Regions from separate parts of the Clostridioides sp. LIBA-2809 genome, predicted to be linked through region 2. Evidence: riboswitches for the same ligand, from Rfam matches in the RefSeq annotation. Region 2 holds a riboswitch; each other region holds the start of a gene.
The links. Region 2 has a riboswitch for cobalamin ahead of ACTG44_RS18915 (cobyric acid synthase). Riboswitches for the same ligand answer to the same signal wherever they lie in the genome.
Positions count from the first base shown of each region.

Region 1: another riboswitch for cobalamin. It lies ahead of ACTG44_RS16720 (ABC transporter substrate-binding protein); the one in region 2 lies ahead of ACTG44_RS18915 (cobyric acid synthase).
Region 3: another riboswitch for cobalamin. It lies ahead of ACTG44_RS02220 (energy-coupling factor ABC transporter permease); the one in region 2 lies ahead of ACTG44_RS18915 (cobyric acid synthase).

Region 1 is NZ_CP197004.1:3,523,060-3,534,279, reverse strand. It holds gene ACTG44_RS16760 (L,D-transpeptidase family protein) at 1-656, shown strand, start outside; gene ACTG44_RS16755 (iron-containing alcohol dehydrogenase) at 837-1,982, opposite strand; gene ACTG44_RS16750 (IclR family transcriptional regulator) at 2,321-3,097, opposite strand; gene ACTG44_RS16745 (2-keto-3-deoxygluconate permease) at 3,691-4,665, shown strand; gene ACTG44_RS16740 (UxaA family hydrolase) at 4,758-5,063, shown strand; gene ACTG44_RS16735 (UxaA family hydrolase) at 5,225-6,385, shown strand; gene ACTG44_RS16730 (fumarylacetoacetate hydrolase family protein) at 6,434-7,336, shown strand; gene ACTG44_RS16725 (dihydrodipicolinate synthase family protein) at 7,418-8,311, shown strand; cobalamin riboswitch at 8,449-8,633, shown strand; gene ACTG44_RS16720 (ABC transporter substrate-binding protein) at 8,862-9,992, shown strand; gene ACTG44_RS16715 (FecCD family ABC transporter permease) at 10,065-11,090, shown strand; gene ACTG44_RS16710 (ABC transporter ATP-binding protein) at 11,093-11,220, shown strand, end outside.
Region 2 is NZ_CP197004.1:4,022,727-4,033,946, reverse strand. It holds gene ACTG44_RS18965 (PTS sugar transporter subunit IIB) at 1-253, shown strand, start outside; gene ACTG44_RS18960 (PTS sugar transporter subunit IIC) at 285-1,607, shown strand; gene ACTG44_RS18955 (aminopeptidase P family protein) at 1,617-2,687, shown strand; gene ACTG44_RS18950 (MalY/PatB family protein) at 2,692-3,879, shown strand; gene ACTG44_RS18945 (aldose 1-epimerase family protein) at 4,068-4,940, opposite strand; gene ACTG44_RS18940 (hypothetical protein) at 5,334-5,525, opposite strand; gene cobT (nicotinate-nucleotide--dimethylbenzimidazole phosphoribosyltransferase) at 5,745-6,791, shown strand; gene cobU (bifunctional adenosylcobinamide kinase/adenosylcobinamide-phosphate guanylyltransferase) at 6,824-7,384, shown strand; gene cobS (adenosylcobinamide-GDP ribazoletransferase) at 7,394-8,167, shown strand; gene ACTG44_RS18920 (histidine phosphatase family protein) at 8,188-8,802, shown strand; cobalamin riboswitch at 8,858-9,036, shown strand; gene ACTG44_RS18915 (cobyric acid synthase) at 9,152-10,669, shown strand; gene ACTG44_RS18910 (cobyrinic acid a,c-diamide synthase CobB) at 10,706-11,220, shown strand, end outside.
Region 3 is NZ_CP197004.1:391,484-402,703, reverse strand. It holds gene ACTG44_RS02250 (patatin-like phospholipase family protein) at 1-711, opposite strand, end outside; gene ACTG44_RS02245 (M18 family aminopeptidase) at 742-2,040, opposite strand; gene ACTG44_RS02240 (DUF3553 domain-containing protein) at 2,057-4,321, opposite strand; gene ACTG44_RS02235 (energy-coupling factor ABC transporter ATP-binding protein) at 4,578-5,396, opposite strand; gene cbiQ (cobalt ECF transporter T component CbiQ) at 5,389-6,087, opposite strand; gene ACTG44_RS02225 (energy-coupling factor ABC transporter substrate-binding protein) at 6,090-6,374, opposite strand; gene ACTG44_RS02220 (energy-coupling factor ABC transporter permease) at 6,364-7,116, opposite strand; cobalamin riboswitch at 7,301-7,493, opposite strand; gene ACTG44_RS02215 (vWA domain-containing protein) at 7,626-9,401, opposite strand; gene ACTG44_RS02210 (AAA family ATPase) at 9,415-10,344, opposite strand; gene ACTG44_RS02205 (GntR family transcriptional regulator) at 10,740-11,111, shown strand; gene ACTG44_RS02200 (ABC transporter ATP-binding protein) at 11,126-11,220, shown strand, end outside.

The sequences.
Region 1 (11,220 bases), 500 kb from region 2:
TATATAAGGACTTAGTATCAGTAAGCGAATATACTTGGAGTAACTTAAATTTAAGGGAAGACAAATCTACGACTTCAAATATAATTACAGTAATTCCCGAAAAGTCTAGGGTCGAAGTTTTAGAAGTAGATGGGGATTGGAGTAAAGTTATATATGATGATAAAATAGGATATGTTTTTAATTATTTCTTATCAACTGATGGAAATAAACCTAATGAGTTAGATTATAAATATTTTTATACTGATATGACAAAGTTTGTTAATGAAAATAATATTAAAAGTACGAGTGATTATCTAATTGTGACAGACCTTAGAAATAAATATACTTATATTTTTAAGAAAGATAATGGAAGTTGGGGTCAACTTTACAAGTGGCAATGTACTATAGGGAAGCCTGAAACTCCGACTATAACGGGTATATTTTATATAAGTGGAAGAAAACCTTCTTTTGGAACAGATGAGTATTCAGTTAAGTACGCTACTAGAATTAAAGGTGGATATTATTATCATTCTGTATTATATGATTCAACAGGCAGTTATATAATAGATGGTAGACTTGGTGAAGCTCTTAGTCATGGTTGCATAAGACTAAATACAGAAAATGCAAAATGGATATACGATAATATACCTGATACAACAACTGTTATAATTCATTGATAAAATATTTGGTTTGTTAATTAAGAGCTAGTATTCTTAACTAATAATATTATATGTTAGTATTTGACAAGAATTACGATTTGAACGATGTAATAAGAGAGTGCCAATAATAAAATAAAGGTATTTTGAGGCACTCCCTTATAAATATACATAATTAATTTATGGGGTAGGTTGTTATAATTAAGATATTTTCATAAATAATTCTATAAGCTTATCTTTATCAAAGAAAACAGGATTGGCTCCAGCGCATGCATCTTTCATAGAGTTTTCTGCAAGTAACTCAAAATTAGGATTATCAACACCTACATCTTTTAAAGATTTTGGGATTCCTACTTCTTCAGAAAGAGTTTTTATTTTATTTATTACAAAGTCAACACACTCTTTATCTGATTTATTATGTACATCCATTCCAATAGTTTCAGCTATTAAACGGAATTTAGAAGGAGCAGATTTGGCATTTTCTTCTTCAACTATTGGAAGTAGCATAGCGTTACATACTCCATGAGGTAAATCATATAAACCTCCTAATTGATGTGCCATGGCATGTACATTTCCAAGCCCTGCGTTACTAAATGCAATTCCATTTAAGAAACAAGCGTAACACATTTGTTCTCTAGCCTCTATGTCATTACCATTCTTAACAGCTCTTGGAAGATATTTAAATATCTGTTTTATAGAATATAAGGCAGTCGAATCTGTAACATCATAAGCTCCATTAGCTACTACAGCTTCTATAGCATGAGTTAATGCATCCATACCAGTTGCTGCTGTTAAATTAGATGGTTTACTAATCATTAATTCAGGGTCGTTTACTGTCATTGTAGCTAATGAATTAGTATCAACCATTATCATTTTTACATGTCTGTCTTCATCAGTTATAACATAGTTTATTGTAACCTCAGCAGATGTACCAGCAGTAGTAGTTATAGCTACAATAGGAAGACATTTTTTAGAAGTTTTGTTGACACCTTCATAATCTCTAATATCTCCTCCATTAGTAGCTAATATAGAAATGGCTTTACCACAGTCCTGTGGAGAACCCCCTCCTATTGTAATAACAAAATCACAATTTTCTGACTTTAATATTTCAAGTCCTTTGTTTACATTAGTTACAGTTGGATTTTGTTTAACTTCATCATAAATAGCAAAATCTACACCTATCTGAGATAGAATATCTGTTACTTTTTTTACAGTACCATTTGAAACTAGAAATTTATCACTAACAATAAATGCTTTTTTAGTTCCCAGTGATTTAATTGAATCTTTAGCTTCATTAAGACATCCTTTTCCAAGTAAATTTATTGGTGGGACATAATAAATGCTCATAACTAAAATCTCCTTTTATTTTAAATTGATTTTTATATAAGAAATATATATCTAATAATCTTTCTTTAGCTTGTTTATCATATAATTATGGCTTAGATTAATACAGATATACAGGTTCCTATATAAGAACTTAATTCGTAAATACGATTATGATTAGAATTTAACATAGTATTTTTATCATGTCAATAAAAAAATAAAAATTATCATAAAAAAACAAAGCTACTGTAGTTAAATCAGTAGCTTTGTTTTTTATTGTATAAATCAAATAAATATGCCAGTTTAAAATAGAATTTTTAATTATTACAATTTTCAATATGTCGTATCTGTTAAACATTAACTTAATTTATTATAATATCTTCATTGCGTTCTTCCATCATAGATTGAATATTTTTCTGAGCATTTAAAAGTAATTCTTTTATCAGTTCTATTTTTTCTTCATTAGCTCTAAACAGTGGTAATGTTACACTAACAGCAGCTCTTATACATCCATTTTTTCTTATTGGCACAGCAAGACATTTTAGATGTTGCATTGATTCTTCACATTCTGAAGCTATTTGTGTTTTTTTAACTTCAAGAAGTTGCTCATATAAAACATCAAAGTCTGTAATTGATTTTTCTGTAAAGCCTTTTAAACCATCTGGATATAAACTTATTAGTGTTTCCTTATCAAAATCACATAAAAGAGCTTTTCCAAGGCCTGTACAATTAGCAGGTATTTTTTTACCAACATAAGAAATAAGTCTAATTGGTTCTGGAGAATCTACTTTACCAACATAAAGAACTTCATTGTTGTCAAGGATACCAAGCTGGCAAGTTTCAGAACAAGAATTAACTATATTAGTCATTTCTTCAATTACATAATTGAAAATAGTTCTCTTTTCAAAAAATGAAGACCCCAATGTGTAAGAACGTATCCCTATAGAGTATTTGGATGTATTCTTATCAATAGTAATATATTTTCTAGCATTAAGTGTATGAACTATAGGAAAGATGCTACTTTTTGGAGCATTAATAGCATCTGCTATTTCTGTGAGAGTATATCCGTTTTCGGACTCAGCTAATGCTTCTAAAATATCTAATATCCTAGCTGTTGGGCGATGATTATCTGAAGTCATAAATTTCCCCCCTCTTTTTATTAATTTAAAGTATTAGAATATGTTGATTTTAGCACACTATGTGATATTTTACAATGTGGAAAATAAATATGTAGATTTGTACATAAATAAGCTCTTGACTCAAAGACTGGTAGATATTTTTTAGGAGGTTCTACATAAATAATTACATTAATTTCCAAAATATACCTAAAGAAAGTTGGTGATATTTAGTTATATAATTTAAGAGAATCTATTTAATAGCTGTATTTTATATAGATATATCAAAATATTGTGAATTATATCTTATAATTTGTCTATTATTCGAATTGTATAAAAAATTTTATAGTTTTGAGCACTATATATTTTTGAGTGCTTTGTATTTTTGCATATAATGAAGCTATTTGATAATACATAGTATATTATCAGATAATTTGAAAAAATTTTGACAAAAATTTATTTTTTTTATTGACTCATAAATAGGAAAATGCTATCATTAATTCAAAGATTCGTAAATAAAAACTTAGTTCTTAAATACGAACTGAAACGGCCGTTAGAATTAAAGCTAAAAACTTAATAAGAGTAATTAAATATCATGTTTTAGGAGGAGTAACTTTATGATAATGGATTTTATTAAAAAAATTCCTGCAGGTATGATGATAGTTCCAATGTTTATAGCAGCTTTCATTAATACATTTTGCCCAGATATTGTGCAAATAGGTTCATTTACAACAGCAGTATTTTCAAGTGTTGGGTCTGCAACTATAATTGGAGTTCAACTGGTGTGCTTAGGAACTCAACTTCAATTTAGAGAAATGCCAAAAGTTTTAAAAAGAGGTGGAATACTTCTGGGTTCCAAATTTGCTATAGGTGCTTTAATAGGTATTCTTATAGGTAAACTATTTGGAATGGATGGAGTACTTGGTCTTACAACATTGGCTGTTATAAGTGCAGTTACAAATAGTAATGGTAGTATATATCTTTCATTGATGACTTCATATGGAGATGAAACAGATTGTGCAACTATGAGTTTACTTACTTTAAATGATGGACCATTTTTTACATTAATAGCTCTTGGGACTTCAGGTCTTGCAAATGTTCCTTTGTTGTCTTTATTGGCTGCAATAGTACCAATACTTGTTGGTATGATAATAGGTAATTTTGATAAAAAAATGAAAGAATTTTTAGAGCCAGGATGTAATTTGCTTGTACCTTTTGTAGGATTTGCACTAGGTAGTAGTATAAACCTTGCAAGTATACTAAAAGGAGGATTATCAGGAGTAATACTTGGATTAATATCTGTGTTTGTAGGAGGTATATTTATAGTATTCTGTGATAAATTTATAGGAAAACGTCCAGGATATGCAGGATGGGCTGTAGCTACAACTGCTGGAAATGCAATTGCTGTACCCGCTGCTGTTGCATTAGTTGACCCATCATGGCAACCATATGTTGCAACAGCAACAACTCAAGTAGCAGCCGCAGTAGTTGTCACTGCAATATTAGTTCCTCTTATAACTAGTTGGTGGGCTAAGAAGTATGGATGTCCTAAGTTTCCAAAACAAAATGAGGATGGGACAATAACAGCTTAATATTACATGAGTTACTATTGAAAGAGCAAATTCTTTAATTAGATTTTAGGGTATTAATAAAATTATATTATTTACAAAGGAGAGTAAGAATAATGATAAATGCGGTGATAATTGATGAAAAAGATAACGTTGCAGTAGCTATTGAAGCAATAACTAAGAATAGCGAAATTAGTTTTAAATTAAAAGATAAAACAATAAAGACAATTAAAGCATTAGATGATATAACTATTTATCATAAATTGGCTATAAAAGATATGGCTGAAGGTGACAAAGTTACTAAATATGGAGAGCATATAGGAGAAGCAAATCAGGAAATAAAGATTGGTCAACATGTACATATTCATAATGTTAGAAGTGTTAGAGAGGATTTGGACAAACAAGCTATGGGCAATGTATAAAATAATACTTATTTATAAATTTATAGAAGTTAAATTCATTGTCTTTTAGTATTTAATTATTATCAAATAAGATTTTATCTATTTGATTAGTGAGTGTAACAAAAAGTTATAATATATGAAAATTACAGAAGGTATATAGACTATTTTAGGAGGAAATCAGTATGAAATTTTATGGATATAAAAGACCAGATGGAAGAGTTGGTATAAGAAACCACATATTAGTATTACCTACTAGTGTTTGTGCATCAGATACAACTAGAATAATAGCGTCTCAAGTTCAAGGAGCAGTTACTTTTAATAATCAAAATGGATGTTCACAAGTAAATTCAGACCAACAATTGACTATGGATGTTATGGCTGGATATGCAGCAAATCCAAATGTATATGGGGTAATAGTGGTATCTTTAGGATGTGAGAATTGCCAAAATGATTTGGTAGTAGAGGCAATAAAAGAGAGAACAAACAAGCCAATAAAAACCCTTGTAATACAGGAAGAACATGGGACTTTGAAAACCATAGAAAAGGCTGTTCGTTATGCTAGAGAAATGGCTCAAGAGGCATCTTTACTTAGAAAAGAAGAATTCCCAATATCTGAGATTATACTAGGAACTGAGTGTGGAGGGTCTGACCCAACAAGTGGATTAGCAGCAAATCCACTAATAGGTGAATTAAGTGATAGACTTGTTGATTTAGGAGCAACATCAATTTTAAGTGAAACTACTGAATTTATAGGAGCAGAGCATATATTAGCTAGAAGAGCAGTAAATGAAGAAGTAAAAGAAAAAATATTACATATAGTGCATAGATATGAAAATTCGTTAAAATTAGTTGGAGAAGAGGTAAGAGAAGGAAATCCATCTCCTGGAAATATAGCTGGTGGCTTGACAAGCTTGGAAGAAAAATCACTAGGTTGTATACATAAAGGTGGTCATAGACCAATAAGTGAAGTGTATGATTATGCTAAACAGATTGATAAAAAAGGTCTTGTTATAATGGATACACCTGGAAATGATGCTTCATCTGTCGCTGGTATGGTTGCAGGAGGAGCTCAAATAGTAGTATTTAGTACAGGTAGAGGAACTCCATCAGGAAATCCAATAGCTCCTGTAATAAAGATAACTGGAAACAAAATAACTTTTGCAAATATGGAAGACAATATGGATTTTGATGCTAGCCCAGTTATATATGGTCCACAAACAATGGAAGAATTAACAGATGATTTATTAAATATGATTGTAGATGTAGCAAATGGAAAACAATCAAAGGCTGAGTCTCTTGGATATACTGAAATGGCAATAGCTAGAGTATGTAACTATGTATAAGATTTAATTAAAAAACGAATACATAGAATTTTAATAAAGGGTGAGATTATGAAGTTTGTCAGTTTTACTGAAGGAAAAAATGAATGTAAAAGAATAGGAGTTTTTTCTAAAGATGAATTATTTATTATAGATATTAATTCCTTAAATCTTAGCAAATCTTTTAAGAACTTAAATGATTTAATTCAAAATATATCTCAAGACGATATCATTAGACTGAAAAGTACTATAAAGGAAGATATATTCCATAATTATGATGTTTTTAAAAGAGAAGAATGTATTATACATGTTCCTATAGAAAAACCTATACACGATATTTTATGTGTGGGAGTGAACTATAAAGACCATCTTGAAGAAACTCAAACTCACTTTGATGATAGTTTTGAAAAACCACAAAAAACAGTCTATTTTACAAAACGTGTTACAAAAGCTATAGGCCCAGAAGATAAGATAGATGGTCATTTTGATATAAATAGTCAATTAGACTATGAAGTTGAACTTGGAGTAGTAATAGGTAAAACAGGTGTTAATATTAAAAAAGAAGAGGTCGAAGATTATATCTTTGGATACACTGTTATAAATGATATTTCTGCTAGAAAGTTACAAAAAGAGCATGTTCAATGGTTTAGAGGAAAGGGATTAGATACATTTACATCTTTAGGGCCATGTATCGTACATAAAAGTGCAATTTCTTTTCCTGTAAAACTTAAGGTATGCAGTAGAGTAAATGGTGAAGAAAGACAAAATTCTAATACAAGGTTATTCATATCAGACATTTCAGACATAGTTTCAGAACTTTCAAAAGGTATGACTTTAGAGGCTGGAGATATTATAGCTACTGGTACACCTTCTGGAGTTGGTATGGGTTTTTCACCTCCTCGATATATGAGTAGTGGAGATGTAATTGAATGTGAGGTTGAAAGTATTGGAATTTTAAGAAATTACATTAAGTAAATGTTTTAATATAGGTAATGTTAAGGCAGAACCTGAATGTATTAAATGAACATATTAAAATAAATTTTAGGAGTTTAAATTATGAAAGCAGAATTTTTGACACCAGTGGTTACAATATTTGATGAAGAAGGAAATTTAGATAAAGAAGGAAATAAGAAAGTCTATGACCATCTTATAGATGGAGGAGTAGATGGCCTAGTTGTAATGGGAAGTACTGGAGAGTTCTTTAATATGTCTATGGATATGCAAAAAGAACTTATAGATTTAGTAATTAATCATGTTAATAAGAGAGTAAAAGTGTTTATAGGTACAAGCCGTATGAGTATAAAAGAGTCTATAGAGCTTTCAAATTATGCACATAATAGTGGAGCAGATGGAGTTATGATAATAAGCCCTTATTATTTCTCTCTTGATGATGACAGTATTGAGTTGTTTTATAGCGAAATAGCTAAAAATACAGAAGCTGAAATATATCTATATAATTATCCAGATAGAACTGGTTATGATTTGAGTCCAGAACTTACATTAAGACTTGTAAGAAAGCATAAAAATATAGTTGGTTATAAGGATACAGTAACTTTGATGGGACACACTAGAGATTTAATAAATACTATGAAAGCAGAGTTTCCAGATTTTAAGATATATAGTGGTTATGATGAAAACTTTATACATAATCTAATGTCTGGAGGAGCAGGTTGTATAGGAGGTCTATCAAATTTAATTCCAGAAGTTTGTTCAAAATGGGCAGAAGCTTATAATAATAGAGATATGGATAAGGTTATAGAAATTCAAAAATATATAAATAAAGCTATGGATTTTTATTTAATAACAAACCCATTTATACCAGCAATGAAAAAAGCAATGAATATTAGAGGCTTACAAGTGAGTGATTATATGACTGCACCTTTTATAAAGCCAAATGAAAATCAAGTATATGAGATTAAAAAATTAATGAATGAATTAAATATATGTTAACTGGTTAATTAGATATATAGTAAAAAACGAAGAGTGTTTTAAACTGATTTTTATAGTCATTTTAAACACTCTTTTTTTATATGTTAAATCAACCTTGCAAAGTGGTCAACAATAAACTACAATTATGTTAATAAAAATTAAATAAAATGATACTAGGGTACTATATTAGTTTAATAGGGAAAGTGATGTAAGTTCACTACAACCCCCGCTACTGTATACGGATACGAAATCAAAATCCACTGAGATTTATATGAAAAGTTTTGGGAAGGACGATAGAGGAAAAGCCGTGAGTCAGGAGACCTGCCCAGTATTACATAGGTTCAATTTAGGGTGGAAATTGTAATTTATAATAAAATGAAATATCAATTCATTTTTTGTAAAATTGATATATAAACTTCTCCTTTCTAAATTAGGAGAAGTTTTTTATTTTATTAAAAGGTTATAATTATTAAAGATGACTTTAATATAGTTCTAATGAGATATATTTTAAAAGTATATGTTATTAGAATTTTTAACCACTTATAAAAAATAAAATATTGGAGTGAAAGAGATGAAATTTAAAGTAAATGTTTTAAAGCAATTTTTTCTAAGTATTATGATAGTTATTTTAGTAGGAGGTCTTATAGGATGTAGTAAAAATGATAAAGAGAATGCACAAGTTAGTAGTGGTAAGAAGTTAGAATTAAAATATGCAAGTGGGTTTAGTGTTGAAGACTTAGAGGATGGAATTAAAAAAGTAACTGATGGAGATAAAAGAGAACTAATTTTAATCCCTAAAAAAATTGAAGTTCCTGAAAAGTATAAAAATGCTAATATAGTTAGAACACCTGTAGATAATGTCTTAATAGCATCTACAACACAAGCCTGTTCTCTAAGAACAATAGGTGAGCTAGATAGCATAAAAGCAGTAACAACAGAGGAACAGTATTGGACTATCAAAGAAATTAAAGATTTGATGAAGGACGGAAAGATACATTATGTTGGTTCAAACTTAGCACCAGATTATGAAAAAATAGTAGATTTAAACCCTGATTTAACTATAGTTAGTAGTGGTTTATCAGAAGCTGATACAAAATTTATTGATAAACTAAAAGAATTAGGACTTAACTATGTTGTAGATAATGAATATAAAGAGCAAAATCCATTTGGAAGAATGGAATGGACAAGCTTAATAGCTGCATTTTATGATAAAGAAGATATAGCCACTAGTGAATTAAATAAGACAGTACAAAAGATAGAAGAAGTAAGTAAAAAAATAAAAAACAAAAACAAGCCTAAGGTAGTATGGGCATCTGTATATGAAGGAAATGCTTATGTAGCACCTAAAGATTCATATGTAGATAATATGATAAGAATGGCTGGTGGAATAAATGCATGTGCTTCAATGGATTCAAATGAAGGAAGAGTGAGTATTGAACAACTACATGAAGTTGCAAAGGATGCAGATATATTTGTATACTCATCAAGCTCAGATTATGCACCAAACTTAGAGTCTATAAAATCTAGTGCACCTGTATTGGCTGATTTGGATGTTGTAAAAAATGGTAACTTGTGGGTATTTGCTCCAGATTATTATCAATCAGTAGATAAGACTGATGAATTAATAGTAGATTTAGTTGAGATGTTTCATCCAGGAGCTACAGGTGAAAAAATTAAACATTATATAAATTATGATAAATAATATATAATACGACACTAAAAGATGAGTTTTATGGATTTTAGTTAATATAGATTTGTTAAGAGGGGTATATAAATGGATTTTATCAATAAAATGAGAATAAAGAATACTACAATATTTATAGGACTAATTATAGGCATGATACTTACTTTTTTAGTGTGTGTAGCATTTGGCTCTGTAAAAATTGAGTTTAAAGAAATAATAGATGTTGTATTAAGAGGTATGGATAATACAGAACACTATAAAATAATATACAACATAAGGATTCCAAGAGTACTTGCAACTATGGTGGGTGGAGCTTGTTTAGCAGTATCAGGAATTTTACTACAGATATTTTTTAAGAATCCAATAGTTGAACCATATATATTAGGTGTATCTTCAGGCTCTACTTTATCAGTAGCGCTTATGATTTTAGGTGGATATACATTAGGATTTGAAAATATAACTTCAATGAGTATATTTGTGGCAGCATTTATAGGAGCTTTGATTGTAATGTCTGTAGTCATTTTATTTGCAAGTAAGGTAAAGAATATAACGACTCTTTTAATAATAGGAATTATGACTGGATATGTGTGTAGTGGTATAACTAATGTACTACAATCATTTGCAAATAGTGAAAAATTAAAGGAATTCACTGTTTGGTCTATGGGAAGTTTTTCTGGATTTACCTGGGAAAAAGTAGAGATACTTATATTGATTGGTGTTCTAGGTCTTTTAATGAGTATCTTTATAATAAAACCTCTAAATGCTTTTTTATTAGGAGAAGAATATGCTAAAAGTATTGGTATAAATATAAAATTTTTTAGATTTTTGGTAGTATTTATATCTAGTATACTAGCAGCAATAGTATCAGCATTTGCAGGACCTATAGGATTTATTGGACTTGCAGTACCACAAGTTTCAAAATTGATATTTAAGACATCAGATAATAGAGTACTAATACCAGTGGTAATTTTTTTAGGAAGTATAGTTACAGCTCTTTGTGATTTAATATCAAGAGTAATTCTGTCGCCAATAGAATTACCAATAAGCACAATAACATCTTTATTAGGAGCACCAATTGTAGTAATGCTATTGATGAAAAGGAAGGACAGGGCTTAGATATGTTGAAAACTAATAATTTAAGTGTAGGATATAATAAAAAAGTAGTTGTGAGTGATATAAATATAGAGGTGAAAAATGGAGAGATATTATGTCTTTTAGGAAGTAATGGAGCTGGAAAAACTACTAT
Region 2 (11,220 bases):
TAAACTTAATGAAAAAGATTTTGAATTTACAGCTATACCAGCAGATTCAATAGAAAGTGAGGTTGATGATTGGGATATAGTACTTATAGGTCCTCAAATAGCTCACAAAATAGATTTTTTAAAAGGAATATTAGAGCCTAAAAATAAACCTTTTGCAGTAATAGATAAAGATGTTTATGGAAAAATGGATGGAGCTACAGTTATGAAGTTAGCATTAATAACTTATAAGAAACATCAATTAGCTCAAGGATAATAAGAATATTGAGGGAAAAGGGGGATTAAATATGTTTTCAAAATTTGAAGCGTTTATGAATAGAGTATTTATGCCTTTAGCTCACAAGGTTGACAATCAGCGTCACCTTGGTTCTATAAAGGCTGGTATGGTAGCTATGACACCATTCACAATATTAGGAAGTATATTTGCAATACTTCCAGCACTTCCAAACATGCTTGGAGAAAATAACTCAATAAGCAAATTCATATTGAATAATGCAGCAATACTGGACTTGCCAGTAAGTCTTTCCATAGGTTTGATAGGATTATATGCTTGTATGTGTATTGCTTTTAATCTAGGTAATTATTATAAATTATATATACCAGGTTGTGTTGCATTATCAACTTTTTCTTTTCTATTCCTAGTAGCATCATTCACACCAGATGGTGCATTAGAAATAGGAAACTTAGGAGCTAAAGGGCTATTTACGGGGATGATAGCAGGGCTTGGTTCTGTAGAGTTATATAATTTCTGTAGTAAGAAGAATATTACAATAAAAATGCCAGAAAATGTACCTGATTTTGTATCTAGGTCTTTTGAGTTAATACCAACTACTATAATAGTTTGTGGTACTTTTATAGTTGCTCGTTTTATTTCATTAAAAGTGTTTGGAGAATTACCTCCACAGATACTTACTCAATTTTTATCTCCATTAGTAGGAAGTATGGATAATCCATGGTCAGTTCTTGCTCTTAATTTTGCAATATGCACCATATTCTTTTTTGGAATACATTCATCAGTATTTAGCCCTATAACTAGACCTATAATGATTACATTTATAGCTGAAAATATAGCAGCTATGCAAGCTGGTGAAACAATACCTCATTTCTTTACAGCAGGAGCTTCAAGTGCATTCTTTGGATTTACAGGTTGTGGAATTAGTATAGGTTGTGTAATCGCATGTATGTTGTCAAAAAATTCATCTTATAAAAAAATTGGACGTGTATCATTATTCCCTGCATTATTTGGAATAAATGAACCAATATTATTTGGTGCACCTATAATATTAAATCCAATAATGTTTATACCACATGTATTTGGTGGAGCTATAATAGGTACATTACCAATGTTTTTTATGCACTGGGGATGGTTAGCAAAACCAGTATTTGACCCTCCATATGTAGGAGTGTTCTTAGAAGGTTTTTTAACTAATGGAGATTGGCATTCTATATTAGCAAATGCATTACAATTAGTATTAGCAATCTTGTTATATTGGCCATTCTTTAAAATAATGGAACGTCAACAAAATAATAAAAAACAAAAAGAAGAAACAAAGAACATATTCTCTAAAGAAGAAGAAGACCTATTAGATGATTTAGGTCTGGATTTCTAATATTTTGTTATGAATAATACAATAGAGAGACTAGTAGATTTAATCTATAAAAGAGGTGTTGACGCTCTTTTGATTAAGTCCAAAAATACTAAAAAATATATAGGAGCATTATCAGGTAGCGGTGTGTATGTACTTGTTACTAAAGATAAAAAGTACCAAATTCTAGATGGTAGATATACTGATGAAGCAGATAAAAAAACGAGTGGTTTCATAAAAAGAGTTGTATCTCAAGGTTCTTATATACCAAATATAATCGAATTATTAAGAGAATTGAATATAGGAAAGCTAGCAATAGAAAATCAGGCTATGAGTATACAAGAGTATATTTTGCTAAAAAATGCAGGTTTTGAAATCAGTTTAATAACCAATGAATTATGGAAATTAAGGGCTATAAAATCTAAAGTAGAAATTGAACTTATTAAAAAGGCATGTGAGATTACAGATGAAGTATTTAGTGAGGTTATTTCTGAGATTAAAAAAGGTATAACCGAACTAGAAGTATCAGCTCTAATTCAGTATCATGCATTGAAAAAAGGTGCAAGTGGAATGTCTTTTGAAACAATAGTGGTATCAGGAGAAAGAGGAGCAATGCCACATGGAAGACCTACAAACAAAAAACTGAGAACGAATGAGGCTATAACAATAGATTTTGGTGTTGTTTATCAAGGGTATCAATCGGATATGACTCGTACAATATCTATAGGTAAACCTCCTGAAATTATTCAAGAGATATATGATGTGGTATTAGAAGCACAATTATCTGCAATAGAGTCAATAAAAGAAGGCGTTAAGGCCAGTGATGTTGACAAAGTAGCTAGAGAAATTATAGATAAACATGGATTTGGTGAGTATTTTAATCATGGTCTGGGTCATGGTATAGGTCTTGGAGATGGAGAGGTTCCTACCCTAAATCCAAATAGTGATGATATATTAACAGAGGGAATGGTAATGTCTTGTGAGCCAGGAATCTACATTCCAAATATAGGGGGAGTTAGGATAGAAGATGACATTGCTATAATAGGTGGAAAAGGTGTCTCACTCAATAAGACATCTAAAGATTTTATGATATTAGGAGAATAAAATTATGAAATATAATTTTGACAAAGTATTAAATCGTAAAGAGGGGAATTGTAGGAAATGGAGCAACCATGTAATTAAAGAAAAGTTTGACTTAAATGAAGATGCAATTCCTATGGATTTAGCTGATATTGATTTTGAATGTGCTCCTACCATAAAAGAAGCTATCTTAAAAAGAGCCTCAGTAGGAGATTATAGTTATACTTTTATAGGAGATGACTTCTATGATGCTGTTATAAATTGGAACAAAAGACGATTTGATATATATGTAGAGAAAGAATGGATAAAGTTAACTTTTGGTACTGTTTCAACTCTTCATTATATAGTCCAAGCATACACTAAAGAAGGAGATGGTGTATTGATAAATACACCTGCCTATGACCCTTTTGCAGAAGCTGTAGTAAATAATAATAGAAAGTTATGCTGTAGTTCATTAAAATTAGATAATAATAGATATTATTTAGATTTAGAAGATATAGAAAAGCGAATGAAATACGAAAATATAAAATTATTTATATTCTGTAGTCCACAAAATCCATCAGGTCGTATATGGACAAAGGAAGAACTGTATAAAGTGTCAGAGTTATGCTTAAAGTATAATGTACTTTTGGTAAGTGATGAAATTCATAGGGATGTAGTATTTAAAGGTCATAGATTTGTGTCTTTATGGAATTCTCATCCAGAAATTTATAAAAATAGCATAATCTGTGTATCTCCTAATAAAGGATTCAACTTAGGAGGATTAAAAACATCTTATGTACTAATAAGAGATTTAAAAGTTAGAGAAATTTTGTTAGAAAGACTAAAAAGTAACTCAATAACTTCTCCAAATGTATTTGCAATACCAGCAATTGTTGCGGCATATAATGAAAGTGAAAAATGGTTAGATGAAATGACCAATTATGTAGAAAATAATTTTCAAATAGTCTATGAGTTTTTTGAGACATATATACCAAAAGCTAAGGTTATGAAATCAGACTCTTCTTTTCTAGCTTGGATAGATGTGAGAGAAGTATTTAGAAATGAAGAAGAATCGAAAGAGTTTTTTAGACATGCAAATTTAACTATGGTAGTTGGAAGTTACTTTGTAAAAGATGGAGAGGGGTTTATCCGTCTTAATATAGGGTGTCCTAAAGAAACATTAAATGAGGCTCTAAATAGAATTAAAAAAACGTATATAAGTATGTATTGTTAAGCCATAAAAAATAAGATATTTATAGGCTTATGTAAAAACATATTATTTAGTTATCAAATATTACTGGAATTTTGTATTCCAGTAATATTTTTTGATTAAGGAATATTAAATAATACCACTTCATATTATTATACTAACTTATATTAACATATTTTATAACTTTGGTAACACATGTAACTGACTCTTATTTAATGTATATTTATACTGTAAGAAGCAGTAAAAACTTTTCCCTTACTAAGTTTATTAATGAATTTCTTGTCTTTATAAATTTTATTGGAATACATACTATCAGCAAGACCATACCAAGGTTCTATACATAAAAATGGAGCAGTAGAATTAGACTCACTATAATAAGGAGTCCAAATACCAACTAGAGGGAAATCTAACATAGATAGAGTTATATATTTGCTACCATCATTATTACATATAGATACTTCATCTATATTGGTGTATATCAAGGCATCATTCTTGAACAGTTCCGGATTTAACTGTAAGTTTTTTAAATCACCAATAAATGTTATATCATCAGTAAAAGAACCATTTAAATTGATTTTTTCCACATCATTTCTTCTTTTAAATTCAAGATGATATTTAGAAAAACCATTTTGTTCAAAAAAAGGAATATTAAATGCAGGATGTCCACCTATAGAAAAGAATATATCTTTAGAGTCAGTATTTTTTACAATCCACTCTATATTTATACTGTCATTGTTTAATGTATAATTTATAATTAGTTCAAAAGAGTATGGATACTTTTTTAAGGTAGATTCATTGTCTATTAACTTATAAGATATGAATGTATCTCCTTTGTCTACAATTTCAAATTCCATATCTCTAGCAAATCCATGCTGAGTCATGCTGTATAGATTTTCTTCTATTATAGTTTCATTATCAAAAAGTTTACCTACTATAGGAAATAATATAGGTGATTGTCTACCCCAATATTTCTTATTGCCATTCCAAAGAATGTCTTTGTTATATTCTTTAGAAAATATTTTAGTGAGTTCAGCACCAGAACTGTTTGATTCTATAATTAACTTTTCATTTTGTAAGATATTCATTTAAAATCTCCTTTATTATATTTTATGAGTATATTATACTATAAAGTATAAGGATTATTAAATTTTATTTGATATTATATTTGAAAGGTAGATTTTAGTATATTTTGAAAATTTTGTTTTGAAAATTTGGGATTATTTAAGAAATTTTGTATTATAAATAGAAGGAAATAGATAAATTGTATAGAATAAAATATATTAAGATAAGTTAATAATGTTAAATGGGAAGTGAGTTTATGGAGAAACCAAATACAAAAGTTGTTAACTTTCAAGAGTATAAGGACAGAAAAAATGAAAGAGAAGTAAACCGAGACGAACTTTTAAAGCTTATAAAAAAAATTGTGACTTCAAAATAGGGAGTTGTTAAACTCCCTATTTTAATGGGTTTCATAGTGATTAAGACATTCTAAGTCCATCTATATAATCTTTGAATTGTGAGAAATCTGATTCGCTACTCAACTCTATAGTTTCTGAACCTTCCGTATAAAAATTCTTAAGGTAGATAGTATAATTATTATCTACACAGTCATGATAAATACATCTATATCCATCTTCATATAAATTTTTTAATTTAGAAAAATCATCCACAATATCATCTCCTTAAAGTTCTTTTAAATATATTTTTACAAAAACCATCGGATTGTATGCAAATTCATAATGTAAAATAAAGGAAATACAGATAAAATGTAGAATAATTTTTGTATATATGTAAAAATAAAAATAAAAAGTTGAAATTTTTAGAAAATAAGAGTATTTTTTATCTAAAAAGATAATTTAAAAAACAAAAAAATGTTGGGAGGATAGAAAATGAGTTTATTAGAAAGTATATCAAAAAATATATATTCTTTAGATAATTCTTCTATTGAAAAAACAAAGCAGAGATTGGACAGGCTTATACATCCAACTGGAAGCTTAGGGAAAATAGAAGATATTTGTATGCAATTATCAGGAATATTTGGCAATGAAAATTTTGATACAAGTAAAAAAGTTATAATAGCTTTTGCTGGAGACCATGGTGTATATGAAGAAGGAGTAGCACCTGACCCTCAAAACATAACAAAACTACAATTTCCAAATTTCTCAAAAGGTCTGTGTGGAGTGGGAGTAATAAGTAAATTTGTAGGGGCAGATGTTGTAGCTGTAGATGTAGGAATAAACTGTGATGAAAAACTAGATGGAGTATTAGATTATAAGATTAGAAAAGGAACATCAAATATGGCGAAAGGGCCAGCTATGAGTAAGCAAGAGGCTATTAGATGCTTAGAGATAGGAATTGAAATAGCAGAACAGTGTATAGAAAAAGATTATAAGCTTATTGGTATTGGAGAGATGGGTATAGCAAACACTACTCCAAGTACAGCAATAATATCTGTGATTTCAGGATGTGACCCATTAGAAGTTACTGGTATAGGTGCAGGTCTTAAAAAAGAAAGACTAAAACATAAGGCTGAAGTAATTAGAAAGGCTATTGAGATTAATAATCCAAATCCAACTGATGGAGTAGATATTTTATCTAAAGTAGGAGGATTTGAAATAGGTTCAATGGCAGGTGTTATATTAGGATGTAGTGCTAATAGAATTCCAGTAGTAATAGATGGATTTATTTCTTATGCAGCAGCATTGATTGCATATAAGATAAATCCAAAAACTAGAGAATATATGATAGCATCTCACTCGTCAGCAGAATCAGGGACTAAAAGAGCCTTAGATATATTGAAATTAGACCCTTTACTAAATATGGACATGAGGTTAGGTGAAGGAAGTGGAGCTGCTTTAGCATTTAATATAATAGAAGCTTCAAATTATACTTATAAGAATATGGCAACTTTCGATGAAATTGACATGGGAAGATAAGACATAAAAATTTAATATATAGGAGTGTTTTGATGAGTGAAATTATTCTGGTAACAGGAGGAGCTAGGTCAGGAAAGAGTAACTTTGCAGAAAAACTATGTTTGAACAGGAATAATAATACAGCTTATATAGCAACTTCTATTCCATTTGATGATGAAATGAAAGATAGAGTAAAAAAACATCAAGAGAATAGACCTAGAAATTGGAATACATATGAAATATATGAAGATATATATTCCATAATTAGACAGCTATACAAAGAACATGAAACTGTTATACTAGATTGTGTGACATTATTAGTAAATAATCTAATGTTTAAACACAATCTAAATATAGAAGAGTCTACTCAAGAAGAAATAAACAAATTGGAAGAGTACATAAAAGAACAAGTTAGAAAACTTATTGAAGAAATAGAAAAAACAAATCTATACTTTGTGTTTGTGACAAATGAATTAGGTATGGGAATTGTTCCTGGGAATAAACTTAGTAGGATATATGCCGATATTGTAGGTCGTATAAATCAATACATAGCATCAAAAAGTAATGAAGTTTATTTTGTAGTTAGTGGAATACCCATGAAAATAAAGGAGTAGTATGTATCTATGAAAAGATTTATTTTAATACTACAGTTTTTAACAAGGATACCTATAAAATTAAATGTAGGATTTGATGATGAATTTTATAAATCAATAGTATATTTTCCACTTGTAGGTTTTGTCATTGGCATATTAACCTACTTAGTAGGATGGATTTCTATACTATTATTTGAGCCATTTATAGCTTCTATAATAATAACTTTAGCTGGTGTTTTAATTACTGGAGGTCTCCATATAGATGGATTAGGAGATACATTTGATGCAATATACAGTTATAGAGATAAAGAAAAAATGCTTGAAATAATGAAAGATTCAAGATTGGGCACAAATTCACTTTTAGCAATTATGTTTGTACTTTTATTAAAGGTTGGATTCATATACAATATAATAAGTAATAACTCATTATGGATTATAATATTTATGCCAATGATTGCAAGATTAGGAGTAATGTTATTGACATATAAAACTGTGACACCAAGAGAAAAAGGAATGGGAAATTTATTTATAGGCAAATTGACTACAAGTATGTTAATGACAGCTATAATATACACATTTTTAATAGTTATTCTTATTACTAAATTTATATTCTTATTACCTAATATAGTATTGATTAAAATATTAGGTTCAGCTATAGTAGTTTTTATATTTATAATATTATTCAAAAAACATATTTATAAAAAGATTGATGGAGTAACAGGAGATATATTAGGTTGTGGAATAGAACTTTCAGAACTTTTATATTTGATTTATATATATTTGTTAATTTTTATGTTTTTTTAAAACTAAAAAGTGGTGATAATATGATAAGATTAATATTAATAAGACATGCATTGACAAATGATAATAAAAAAGGAAGATTATCAGGTCACATAAATAGTTGTATTAGTGAAGAAGGTAAATTGCAAATAAATAAAATTACTAAATATCTAAGTCATGAAAATATAGACAGAATTTACACGACGCCATCTTCACGTACTAAGGATACAATAGAAAAAATATCAAGATTAAAGTTAATAGAAATAGAAGAAAAAGAAACTCTAAGAGAAATTAGTTTTGGAGACTTTGAAGGAATAACTTTTGAGGAAATTAAAGTCAAATATCCCAAAGAATTCGAAAAAATGATAGAAGAAGGTAACAACTATAGATATCCAAGTGGAGAAAGTCTTATAGACTCTTATAAAAGAGTGGCAAAAGAGATTGATAATATAATTTTAGAAAATGATAGTCATTCAGATATAAAAACAATACTTATATGTTCTCATGCAGGAACAATAAGAAATATAATAACACATTTGATTTCTGGTAGTTATAAATATCATTGGAACTTTAAAATTGATAATTCATCTATTACGGTTTTAGAAGTTAATAGTGGATTTACTGTAGTAGATAAAATGAATTTTACAGATTTTATATAATTTAATTGAAATTAAGTATTATAATATATGTCTGTAAGAATATCAATGAAAATAGAATATTAGATTAAAATTAGGTTCTTAATTATATGTTAAAAGGGAAAAAGGTTAGATGCCTTTGCAGCCCCCGCTACTGTGAAACCAACGAAACTATAAATACCACTGTCAATTTGATGGGAAGGTTATAGAAGTAGGATGAAGTTAAGCCAGGATACCTGCCTAATTTAATTTAAAACAAGAGGTCTTCGGGGTGAAAGATTTTTAATTAATACGTATAAAAGTCCTATCTTTAGAAGCATTAGGACTTTTTTTATTTGTGTTTTAGTAAATTTTAACAAGGAGGGGTTAGAAAGTGGGGAAAAAAATAATGCTACAAGGAACAGCATCAAATGTAGGTAAAAGTATCTTAGTAGCAGGGCTGTGTAGAATATTTAAACAAGATGGTTATACGGTTGCTCCTTTTAAATCTCAGAATATGGCTTTAAATTCTTTTATAACTAAAGAAGGATTAGAAATGGGAAGAGCACAAGTGTTTCAAGCCGAAGCGGCGAAAATAGAGCCAATAGCTGATATGAATCCGGTTTTATTAAAACCTTCTGGAAATAACAAAAGTCAAGTTATTGTAAGAGGGAAGGTTATAGGGGAAATGCCATCTTCTCAATATCATGATTATAAACTGGAATTGGTAGATGTATTGAAGGATACCTTTGATAGCTTGAATTCAACCTATGATATTGTGGTTATGGAAGGTGCAGGTAGTAATGCAGAGATAAATTTAAAAGATAGAGATATCTCTAATATGGGTATGGCAGAAATAGCGGATGCACCTGTAATAATAGTTGGAGATATTGATAGAGGTGGAGTATTTGCATCACTGGTAGGAACAATGCTTTTATTAAGTGAAGATGAGAAAAAAAGAGTAAAAGGAGTAATAATTAATAAATTTAGAGGCAAAAAAGAGCTTTTACAAGATGGAGTAAAGATGTTAGAGGACATCATAAAAGTACCAGTTATAGGTGTAGTTCCTTATACAGATATAAAAATAGAAGATGAAGATAGTGTGACTACTAGATTCAAGAAAAAAATGAATAAAAGCGATATACACATAGAAATAATTAGAACTCCACATATGTCTAACTTTACAGACTTCAATATATTTGAGACGCAAGAAGATGTAAGTATTAGGTATGTAGATTATGGGGAATCTTTAGGAAATCCCGATATGGTAATAATACCTGGAACTAAAAGTACTATAGATGATTTAACATATATAAGAAAAAGTGGTCTTGAGTCACAAATTAAAAATTTATATAGTCAGGGTAAATTGATATTTGGTATATGTGGTGGATATCAAATGCTAGGTAAAAAATTAAAAGACCCTTACCATGTTGAAAGTGAAATTGAAGAAGTTGATGGTATAGGTCTCTTAGATACAGAAACAATATTTGAGAAAGAAAAAACTACAACACAGGTAGAAGCTACTATTGTTGAATGTACTGGTGAATATATGAATGGCCTTAAAGGTAAGAAAGTCAAAGGTTATGAAATCCATATGGGTATTACAAATCGAGGTAATGGTGTAAGAAGCTTGGACCTGATAACAAAAAAACTGGATGAAGAAGTGAATTATACTGAAGGAAGCATAAATAAAGATGGGAATGTAATCGGAACCTATCTTCATGGAATTTTCGATGAAATAAGTTTTACAAGGAAAATTTTAAATAATATAAGAATGAAAAAAGGTCTACAAGAATTAGAAAGCAAGGTAAACTCTTTTGATGAATTTAAAGATAAAGAATATGATAAATTGGCTGATTTTTTGAGAGAGCATTTAGATATAGAAAAAATATATGAGATTATGAAATATTAATGATTCTGTATTTATAATTTAGGTAGGAGGTGTATTATGAAAAAAATTTTAATTGCAGGTACTAGTAGTGGAGTAGGTAAGACAACAATATCATTAGGGATAATGCAAGCTTTAGTCAAGAGAAATATGAAAGTACAGCCATATAAAGTAGGGCCAGATTATATAGACCCTTCATACCACACTTTTATAACTGGAAGACATTCCAGAAATCTAGATTCTTATATGTTAGATGACGAAAAAATAAAGTATATAGTAAATAAGTCCTCAAAGGATGCAGAGATTTCAGTAATAGAAGGTGTTATGGGGTTGTATGATGGTTTTGGAATAGATTTAGATAACTGTACAAGTTCACATACTTCGAAAGTGTTAAAATCACCTGTTATATTAGTTATAAATGGAAAATCTATGGCAGCATCTAGTGCTGCTATGGTACTAGGATATAAGGAATTAGATAAAGATGTAAATATAAAAGGTGTCATAGTAAATAATGTTAAGACTAATAGCCATTATCAAATAATTAAGAGTTCTATAGAGAAATATTGTAATGTTGA
Region 3 (11,220 bases), 670 kb from region 2:
TTGGTAAATAGCTTTGCAAAACTCATCATCAAAATTAAGAGTGTCTTTAGGTGCAAATTGAGTATTTGGTCTAACTACTATTATTCTGTCTTCATCATATATTTTTTTAATATCTTCTGGTAACTCATAATTATATTTTGTTGATATTAAAATAATCTTATCCACATTATCCCCAATTAAAGGTTCAATTAATGCACTCCTAATTAGACCTCCATCTAATTTAAAACCATCATAGAGTCCTTCTTGAACATCTTTTACAAATTGTTCTTTAAATCCAAGAGTAGCCTTTGGATTCGATGGTAACAATCCACTGTATGAAATGCTGATAATTGCTTCATTACGAGTCATTTTTGATACATTAACAATCTTTTCTGATACTACCTTATTATTGACTTCTACATAATTAACATAAAAGTTCATTTCTTCTATTTTGCTATCATCCAGTTCCCTTAAATTGTCTATAGCAGGAGAGTTATCCACAGTATTATTTACTATTTTTACATTTCCATTCTGGATATCTTTTATATTTGTCCACATTTTTTCCAACTTATCAACATTACCTGTGTACAAATAATATCCATTTATTGCTCCTATTGATGTCCCTGAAATTGAATAAAATTTATTTATTCCTCCATCATACAATGCCTTTACTACTCCAGCCTGGTAAGCTCCTTTTGCGCCTCCACCCTCTAAGCATAATCCTAATTTCATAGTCTCATCTCCAAATTGTTTATCTTATATTTATATTTCAAAAAACTTACTAAATGTTTTATATATACTATAATGGTCCTCAACATTGCCTAATTCTCTTATAGAGTGCATTGCTAAAATTGGACTTCCCACATCCACAGATGGTATATCTATATGAGTAGAAGATATTGGCCCTATAGTACTTCCACCTCTTTCATCTGACCTATTGACAAATTCTTGATACTCAACATTAGCTTCTCTACATATATTTTTATAAACAGCTATAGAATATCCATCACTTGTATATGCCTGACTAGCATTTATCTTTATAACTGGACCTTTTCCCATAACTGGTTTATTAGTTGGGTCATGTTTTTCTGGAGTGTTTGGATGTATAGCATGAGCCAAATCTGATGATATCATAAAAGATGAATAAATAGACTCAAAAAACTCTTCTCTATCTTTACCTATTGATAAACAGATTCTCTCTAATATATTTAATAGCATGTTTGAATCTGCACCTTGTTTAGTAGAACTACCAACTTCTTCATTATCAAATACAGCCATTACATTTACGCCATTTTTACCTTTAGTATCAACAAGAGCATTTAAACTAGCATGTACCATTGCAAGATTATCTTGTCTTCCAATAGATATAAATTCATCATTAGCCCCTATTAAGCTTCCTTTTTCAAATTCATATAAAAATAAATCAAAATCTATAACATCTTCCATGTTTACATCCAAATTAGATGCTATTTGTTTTAAAAGAAAGTTGTCTTTTTCTAATGTATCATTTAACAGACCAACCAAAGGTAACATATCTTTTTGTTTGTTATATGAATGACCATCATTTATACTTCTATTTAAATGTATAGCTAGATTTGGTATTATACAAATTGGCTTTTTAAAGTCTATAAGTCTTTCACTTGGTTTTAATATATTATCACTCTTTAAAACTACCCTACCAGCTATCCCGAGAGGTCTATCTAGCCATGTACTCAATATTGCCCCTCCATAACACTCTGTATTCAACTTTAAATAAGATTTTTCAGCTTCTATTTCTGCATTTGGTTTAATACTAAATGTAGGAGAATCTGAATGAGAGCCTATTATCCTAAATCCATCTTTCTCTATGTCTTCTGAATTAACTACAAAAGCCACTATAGCAGATAAATTTTTAGTAACATAGTATTTTCCACCTACTTTTAGGTTCCACTTATGATTCAAAGTTAGTTCTTGAAATCCATTTTTATCTAGAATTTCTTTAGCACTATCAACTGCATGAAAAGATGATGGACTATCATATATAAAGTCTATTAAGTCTTTAGCAAAATTTATACTATCCATTCTTTATTAACCTCCTTTATAAAATATTTAGTGTTGTATACTCTTTATTTATTTTTTTAATTCCCTGCTTGTCAAAAGCTATAGTAACATCTGTTCCAATTATGGATACTACTGTACCAACCCCAAATTTAGGATGATGTACTTTAGAACCAAGTTGTATATCATCTGGATTAGTTTCTTTATTAGAATCCTTTATCGTTGCATTAACTTTATCTGCCACTTTAGATTTACTTATAGTATTCATATATTTTTTAGTATATTTATCTAACATATTATAACTTGCTTTAGAGTAACTCAGCTCTTTTTTTACTTTGTACAGTCTTTCTATACATTCTTCTGGTAATTCCTCCATAAATCTTGAAGCTATTGCAACATTCGTTTTACCATATAATGTCCTCTTCTCTGTCAATGACATATACAACTCTTCTTTAGCCCTAGTTATACCAACATAACAAAGTCTTCTCTCTTCTTCTATCTGTGAATCACTTAGAGATTTTATGGCTCTTGATATAGGGAATAATCCTTCTTCCATGCCTATTAAGAATACTACAGGGAATTCCAGTCCTTTAGATGTATGAATTGTCATAAGAGAAACTCTATCATTGTCTTCTTCATCATTTGATTCAGACGTAAGTGCTATACTAGTTAAAAATGTCTCTAAATCTTTATTTTCATAATTCTCATCGTTACTACTTTCAAACTCCAAAGCTATAGATATAAATTCTCTTAAGTTATCAATTCTATCTTGAGCTTCCTCACCTTTACCAGTTAAATCTTTTTCATTTTTATTTCTTATCTCTACAAGCTCATCCATGTATCCTGTAGTATCCAAGACTTTTTCTATAAGTTTACTAACAGGATATACTTCTTTTATAGTTCTAAGAGTCCCTATAATATCAACAAATCCACTTATACTTGCTCTTGCTTTAGTAGATATATCTGAATTTGTCTCTATATCAATTAGTACTGAATATATACTCTCCTGCTTTAAATTAGCTCTATCTTCAATTTTTTCTATCGTTCTAAGCCCTATACCCCTTCTAGGTACGTTTATAATTCTTTTTATAGATATATCATCTTGTGGATTTTGAATAACTCTTAAATACGCCAATAAATCCTTTATTTCTTTTCTCTCATAAAATTTTGTACCACCATATATATTGTATGGTATTTGACTTCTATTTAAAGCATCCTCTACAGGTCTAGCTTGTGCATTTGCTCTATAAAGTACTGCGAAGTCTTTATAAGGTCTCTTCTCTTTTCTAGCTATTTGTGCAATTGAATCAGAAATAAAATCAGCTTCTTCTATTTCACTACCAGTTAATTGTATCTTTATAAGCTCTCCTTCTTTTTTTTCACTCCAAAGTTTTTTCCTTTTTCTTTCTATATTATTAGATATAACTTTATTAGCTGCATCTAATATCACTTGTGTAGACCTATAATTTTGTTCCAATTTTACAACATGTACATTATCGTAATCTTTCTCAAATTCAAGTATATTTCTTATGTCTGCACCTCTCCATCCATAAATACTTTGGTCATCATCTCCAACAACGCAAATATTTTGATGTTCTCTTGCTAATAATTTTATCAGCTCATACTGAGCTTTACTTGTATCTTGATACTCATCTACCATTATGTATCTAAATCTACTTCTATAATATGCAAGCACTTCTTCATTAGCCTTAAAAAGCTCTACAGTTTTAAGTATTAAATCATCAAAATCAAGTGCACTATTTCTTTTTAAACGGTCTTGATATAATGCATAAATGTCTGCAATCTTACTCATTCTATTATCTGCCATGTTGATATCTTTAAACTGTTTTGGAGTATAAAGCTTGTCTTTTGCTCCTGAAATGGCACTTATAACTGCTTTTGGCTCAAACACCTTATCACTTAAATTTAGTTCTTTAAGACAGTCTTTAACCAATGTAACTTGGTCCGCAGCATCATAAATTACAAAACTCCTGTTGTAACCAATCTTATTTATGTCTTTTCTTAGTATACGAACACAACAAGAATGGAATGTACTTATCCACATTTCCTTAGTTTCAGAGCCTATATTTTGTTCAACTCTCTCTCTCATTTCATTTGCAGCTTTGTTTGTAAATGTTATAGCTAATATATTTGGTGGTTGTACACCTTTATCTTCTATAAGATATGCCATTCTTGTTGTTAATACCTTAGTTTTACCTGAACCAGCTCCAGCCAGTATAAGTACTGGACCCTCAGTCTTTTCTACTGCTTCTCTTTGAGCAGGATTTAATGTATCTAAATTCATATTTCTCCTCCTGTTAACAGCCATAAATATATTTTAATCTAAAATATGAATTACTTCAAATTATAATTATGTATTATACTAATAGATTATTTCCAATATATTACAATTAAATAACACTTTTCCATATAATTTATTTTACTACTTAATAAAAAAAATAACCTTATGATTTGGGGAATCATAAGGCACCTTTAAGGGGTCTAGGTTAAGGGTTATTATATATATAAATCTATTTTTTTAAAATAGGTTTAGGGCTTAATTATTTGTTTGTATTAAGTTCTCTTTCTTTCCAGTACTTATACAAATCTTCTTCTTTCTTAAATAAAGGTAGATTCATATTTTTATGTATCTTTACTAACCATGGGGATTCTAAGCCAGCTTGTATAATGTTATTTTCATTTACAAATACGTCTTCTGCTTTTCCTTCATCAATTAAAATCCCCTTATCCAATACATATATGTAATCGCATATTTCATACATTAGATTCATATCATGACTGGATATTACTATTTTTATATTATCTTTATTCAATCCCTTTATTATATCTACAATAGACCTAGTACTTACTGGGTCTAAACCAGCTGTAGGCTCATCAAGCAATATAATTTCATTTTCCATTGCTATAACTGATGCTATTGCTACCCTTTTTTTCTGACCATAACTTAAAAAATGTACTGGTCTATCTATAAAATCTATTCCATTAACAGCTACTAGAGCTTTGTTTATTCTCTCTTTGATTGTTTTTTCATCTATACCAATATTTCTCATTGCAAATGCTATATCATCGTATACTTTCGAGTAAAAAATTTGTTTCTCTGGGTCTTGAAAGACAATACCTACATTTTTTCTAAGATTATACAAATTTTTTTTATCATATTTTAATTTTTCTTCTTTAAAAAGAATTTCTCCAGATGTAGGCTTTAATATACCCATTAAATTCATAAATAATGTTGATTTTCCTGAACCATTTGAACCTATTATACCTATAACATTTCCCTTGGAGAAATCCATATTAATGTTTAATAATGCATTAGCATTCTTTTCATATTGATAAGTTAAATTATTTATTTTAAACATCATTATCCCCTACTATGTGAAATTTACCATCATACAATTTTATGTCTAATGATATGCACATATCATCATACCTTGTCATAAGTCTTTTGTACAGCATACTTCCAAGAATTCCTAAGGATTTATATGAAGTTTTTAAATTTATGTACCCAAATCTTAGTTCTTGTGATTTATATATTTCTGAGAATTCTTCTAAAAATATGAATATAAACCTATATATTAACATTGATAATTCAACAAAAGTATCAGGCAAATGCATTTTTTTAAAGAAGAATATTAATTGATTAAAAGGTGTTGTAAGTATACAAAAATACACACAAGTCAAACAAGACATAGCTCTAAATAACACGTGAATAGACATGTCAATAGATGCTTTTGATATTCCTACATTGAAACTAAAAATTTTAAAACTGTATAATAAGTCTGCCTTATTAAAAGATATATTTACAAGAGTTATTCCTATACTAAGAAATAAAAAGTACATTGGTATTCTAAGTAATTTTAAATAATTCTTTAAATCTATTCCAGCCACACAAACAACTAAAATACTCATTAAAATCATAATTCCACTTAAAACAAATATATTTTTTATTACCATAGAAGCAATCAGAAAGATTACTCCTATGGCTACTTTTTTATTTGGATTTACTTTACTTAATCTATTTGTATATGCATATTTATCAATTATAAGCATAATTAGCTTCTCTTTCCTTTTTGAACACCTAATATGTACCCTATTACACCAGCACCTAATGCTGCTTGTGCAGAGAATAATAAACTTTCTATTTCTCCACTTGGTGGCTCATATGGGCTACTAAACCATGGTTCATAATCTGGATTTATTTTAGTAATTTCACTTTCAGCTTCACCATCTGCTCCTCCATATTCAGCACCTGAGTTAACAAGTAATGGGAATATAATAAGAGCCACTACTAATAAAAGTAGTAATATATTAGTTTTCGTTTTTGTTTTAGCACTCATTAGCTTTAACTCCTTTATCATTATTTTCTAGTATGCTTTTTTCTCCATTTTCTGTAACTAAGTTATATACAATTACAGTAAGTATACCTTCTGCTATTGCTATTGGTATTTGAGTCATAAAGAAAATTCCTAAAAACTTAATTGCTGAAGCCATCACTCCACCTGATGGGTCTGGAAAAGCCAGTGCTAACTGTATCGAAGTTATCGTATATGTAGCCAAATCTCCTATTGCTGCTGCAAGAAATACTGGTATTGCATTATTTCCGTCTTTTTTCTTTAATGCTTTAAATATTAAGAATGATATAATTGGTCCTATAATAGCCATTGAAAAAGCATTAGCTCCTAAAGTAGTTATTCCTCCATGCGCTAATAGTAATGCTTGGAATATTAAAACTATAGTTCCAAGAACAAACATTACACTTGGTCCAAACATTATTGCTCCAAGACCTACTCCAGTAGGATGTGAACAACTTCCTGTTACTGAAGGTATTTTTAGTGCTGACAACACAAATACAAATGCTCCACATAGTGCTAATAATACTTTCTTTTTAGGGTCTTGCTTTACTATTTTTCCTATCGATTTTAGTCCTACTAAGAAAAATGGTATAAATATAACTCCCCATGCTATAGACCATTTTACTGGTAAGTACCCTTCCATTATGTGCATTGCATTTGATGTAACTGGAGTTAAAATGATTAACATAAGTGCAGCTATAACCCCTAATTTGATATTTTGTTTCATTTTACTATCCCCTCTCTCCCTTTTCTAATAATTAAAATATAAATAATACATGTCTGATTTATTTTAAAAATAAAAAAGCCTAACTCGATGGTTAGGCTTCTAATTTTTGACAATCCAAATACAAACACATAAAATAAACATATCTGTATAATTATTATAAGAAACTTTCTCCATCCCCGAAGAAATTACTTTAATATTTTAGGCAGGTCTCCTGACTTAGCTTCTTCCTACTCCTCTTCCTTCCCATGAAATATAAAAATATATCATCATAGTGGCTAACAAAAGTTTCGTCTGCATCACAGTAGCGGGGGCTGTAAAGGAATTTAACCTTTTTCCCTATTAATCTTGCTTGAAGAACCTATAATATTATATATTTAATTTTTAAATTATTCTTAAATCATTTTCTATATAAATCATTGTATACCTTTTCTGTGAAAATTTCTACATTTTTTACAGATTTTATTTGTTTTTATATTTTTATGTATATAAATTATTTTTTACAACTTTAATTAATTTCTAATTATCTTCTTCAAATACATTGAAACCACATCAGAAAATCTAGTTATATCTTTTGAATATATAAAATCATTTCCATATATTAATCTTTCAGCTTCAAGCTCTGATTCTTTCCCTGTAAATACTCCTAATACCAATATATTTTGTTTTCTAGCCTTTCTTACTTCATTTGCTGTATCTCTCAAACCAATTATACCTCTATAAGCTTTTTCTCCTCTTAAGGTTCTCTCACTATTTTTTCCTATCTTTACATCATTTGGTCTTCCATCACTAAGAACTATCAAAATTTTATTTTCTTCATCTCTATTTATTAGACCACTACATATGGATTTTATAGCTAAACCATCTCTATTATTACCCGCACAAAAGTATTCAAAGATATTTTCACTATTTTTTAAACTATCATCATAATCTTTAAATCTTTTTAATATTGTATAGTCTAAAAAACTAGAGAATCCCATAACTCTATTTGGTATACCAACTTCTGTTAGAGCATTTGCTATTATATAAGCCTGAATTGCTACATTTCCTTGATTTCTACTTTGAGAACCACTTGCATCCAATAATATATCAATAACATATTTCCCTTTTTCATTTTCTATATCTTTATAAAATATTTTATTATTATTACTTCTACCCACTCTCCAAGCTCTATTTGCTAATATAGTGCCACAATCAGAGTACACTCTAGTTTTAGCATTTTCTTCTATTAAAATTCTAGCTAAACTTTCTTTTAATCTTTTTATCTGCTGTCTATACATTCTAGCATGTTCTCTAAATTTTCCTAAATTATTTTCTTTTTGTCTTGTTACATATTTTAGTTGGAATACATTATTACACTCACTTCTAAGAACTCCATCCGTAAAGTGGATTCTACACCCTTCATGAACATTTCTACAGTTTTGTGTTTCAATCTTCTTAATTTCACCTTTACTCAAATAAGTTTTTCCATAATAATGTTCTATCTTTGAATATATTTTATTTGCAGTCTCTTCATCAACATATATAACTCTATCTGCTGAATTACTAGATTGAGAATCTTCAAAATCTCCCACTCCTTCTACAAGCATAGATGAAGATATAGAATCTATATCACTTTCAATAATATTTTCTTCTTCTTCACTATAAAGTTCTTCATACATAAAGTCAGCAAATGTATCAAAGTTTACTTCAACATCTTTTACATTATTTTCATCATATGTAGAACTACTTTCTTCTCCATTTAATATATATTCAAAATAAGTTAAATATATAACATCTAATGCTTTTAAAATCTCCATAATATCTTGATTTGTATCTACATTCCTTATGTCATTAACTATTCTTCTAGTCAAACTGTCTAATGCTGGATGCTTGTCCATATTATAAAGTACAAATGCATATTTAATTTTATCCATAATATTGTCGTTGTGTATTTTGGTAAAACGTGAAACAATATCTTTATAAGCATTTCTTCTTATATCTTCTATTCCTGGCCTATCTTTAATGGCTTTTTCTTCAACTATTGTATTTAATATAACTTGAATTAGACCCAATATAATATCTTTCTCATATCCTTTTCTAATTCTATTTGTAAGATATTTTTTAACTATATCCCAATCTACATACTTTCTTCTAGCTCCTGCAATTATTGCAAAATATAGACCTATTTCTTTTGATGAGTAATCTTTTTCTGATATGTCTATATTCTCATTGTAATCACCAGCTATTGTCCAAGATAAGTTATTAGCTCTATTTTCAAATTCATAATCATCATATATCCATTTCATAATCTCACCTATATTAAATATGACTTATTGGAAATACATCTGTACTCTCCCATTTATTAGGTATTCTAGTTTTAATTACATCTCCAACCATTTCTTTTTCATATATATCGAAAGTCTTTCCTGTAATCCCCATATTAATTGCAAGAGTTGGTTTCAAGCCTCTTCTTATAGCCTTAAGAGATGCCATAAGACCACGTAAGTCAATAGCTTTACTAGATATTTCACCATTTTGAGACTTCAATTGTAAATCTAAAAATATTCCTGCGAAATGCATTAATTTTTCTTCATTAGCATCTGAAAATTCATTTTTTAAAATCATCATTAACTTGTCTTCTTCTATAGGAGGAATATCTATTACCATAAATCTAGATACTAGTGCTTCATTAAGTTCTTTTGTTCCTGCATATTCATAATTCATAGTTCCAATAAATCTTGTTGCTGGATGTAGGTTGACTCTTTCATATCCAGGAACATCAATCAATCTTCTATAATCTAAAGCTGAATGTACCACAACTATAGCATCATTCTTTGCCATGTTAATTTCATCAAATACACCAAAGCCCCCATTGATGGCACATTCATAGACTGAACCCCTTCTAAGTTTAACTTCATTATCTATAAAAGTATCTGTACCTATAAGTGTGGAACTGTCTGTATTTATATGAAATGATGTATTCCATTGGGGTCTATTAAATATCTCACCCAAATTATCAGCAAGTAAGTTTTTTCCTGTTGCCTTTGGTCCTGATAATAATATATTTTCTTCTTCTAAAATAGCTGCTATACACATAGACAAAATATCTCTTCCATAAAAATAAGTTTTAGACTTTGTTACCCTGTATTCTAAATTTTTCTCTAGAGCATAATAACGTCTAAAATACAGTACATCTTCAATAAGTTTCTCATCTACCCCTTGTACCCTTAGATTATCTATTATATCCATATTCTTACCCCTTTTATATAAATAGTATTTGTTTCATTTCTTAACACCATTTTAGCATAAAAGGATATAAGCTAAAATCGATTTTATAAATTAATGATACCTCTTTCTCTATTTTAAAGAAAAAATTACCTGTAGATATATCTTATAGATTTTTTTACGGAAATAATTGAAAATTGTCAGGTTATAGCTTATTTCAATAGTCATATACTGAACTTTATAGATATATCTTATGATGGACAACCATACTGTATCTGTGAAAAATACACAATATATTGACCAATATATCAATTATTGCATTATTCTCTCTTTTATATTTATTATCTTGACAATACTTATTTATAAGCCTATACTGTACTTAACCAATAAGTACAGTAAGTACAGTATAGGAGGATTAAATGGAAATAATCATTAGCAACAGTAGTGATAAACCTATATATGAACAAATATGTTTACAGATTAAAAATCTTATAATGAATGGAACGTTATCTGCTGGTGAGATGCTCCCATCTATGAGAAGTCTAGCAAAAGATTTACATATAAGTGTAATTACTGTTCAACGGGCATATGAGGATTTAACTCGTGATGGATTTATTGAAACTGTCTCTGGTAAAGGTAGTTTTGTTTCTAGTCAAAATAAAGAGTTCATTCAAGAAGAGCAGTTAAGAATAGCAGAAGAATTATTACAAAAAGTTTCAGAAATTGGTCGTACACATGGTATATCTTATGAGCAAATGACAAATATTCTAAAATTATTCTATGAAGATTAAGGAGATGTGAAACTATGGAAAATAATAATGTTTTAGTTCAAAACTTATATAAAGATTTTGATGGTTTTTCATTAAAAGATATTTCATTTCGGGTTCCAAAAGGTAGAAT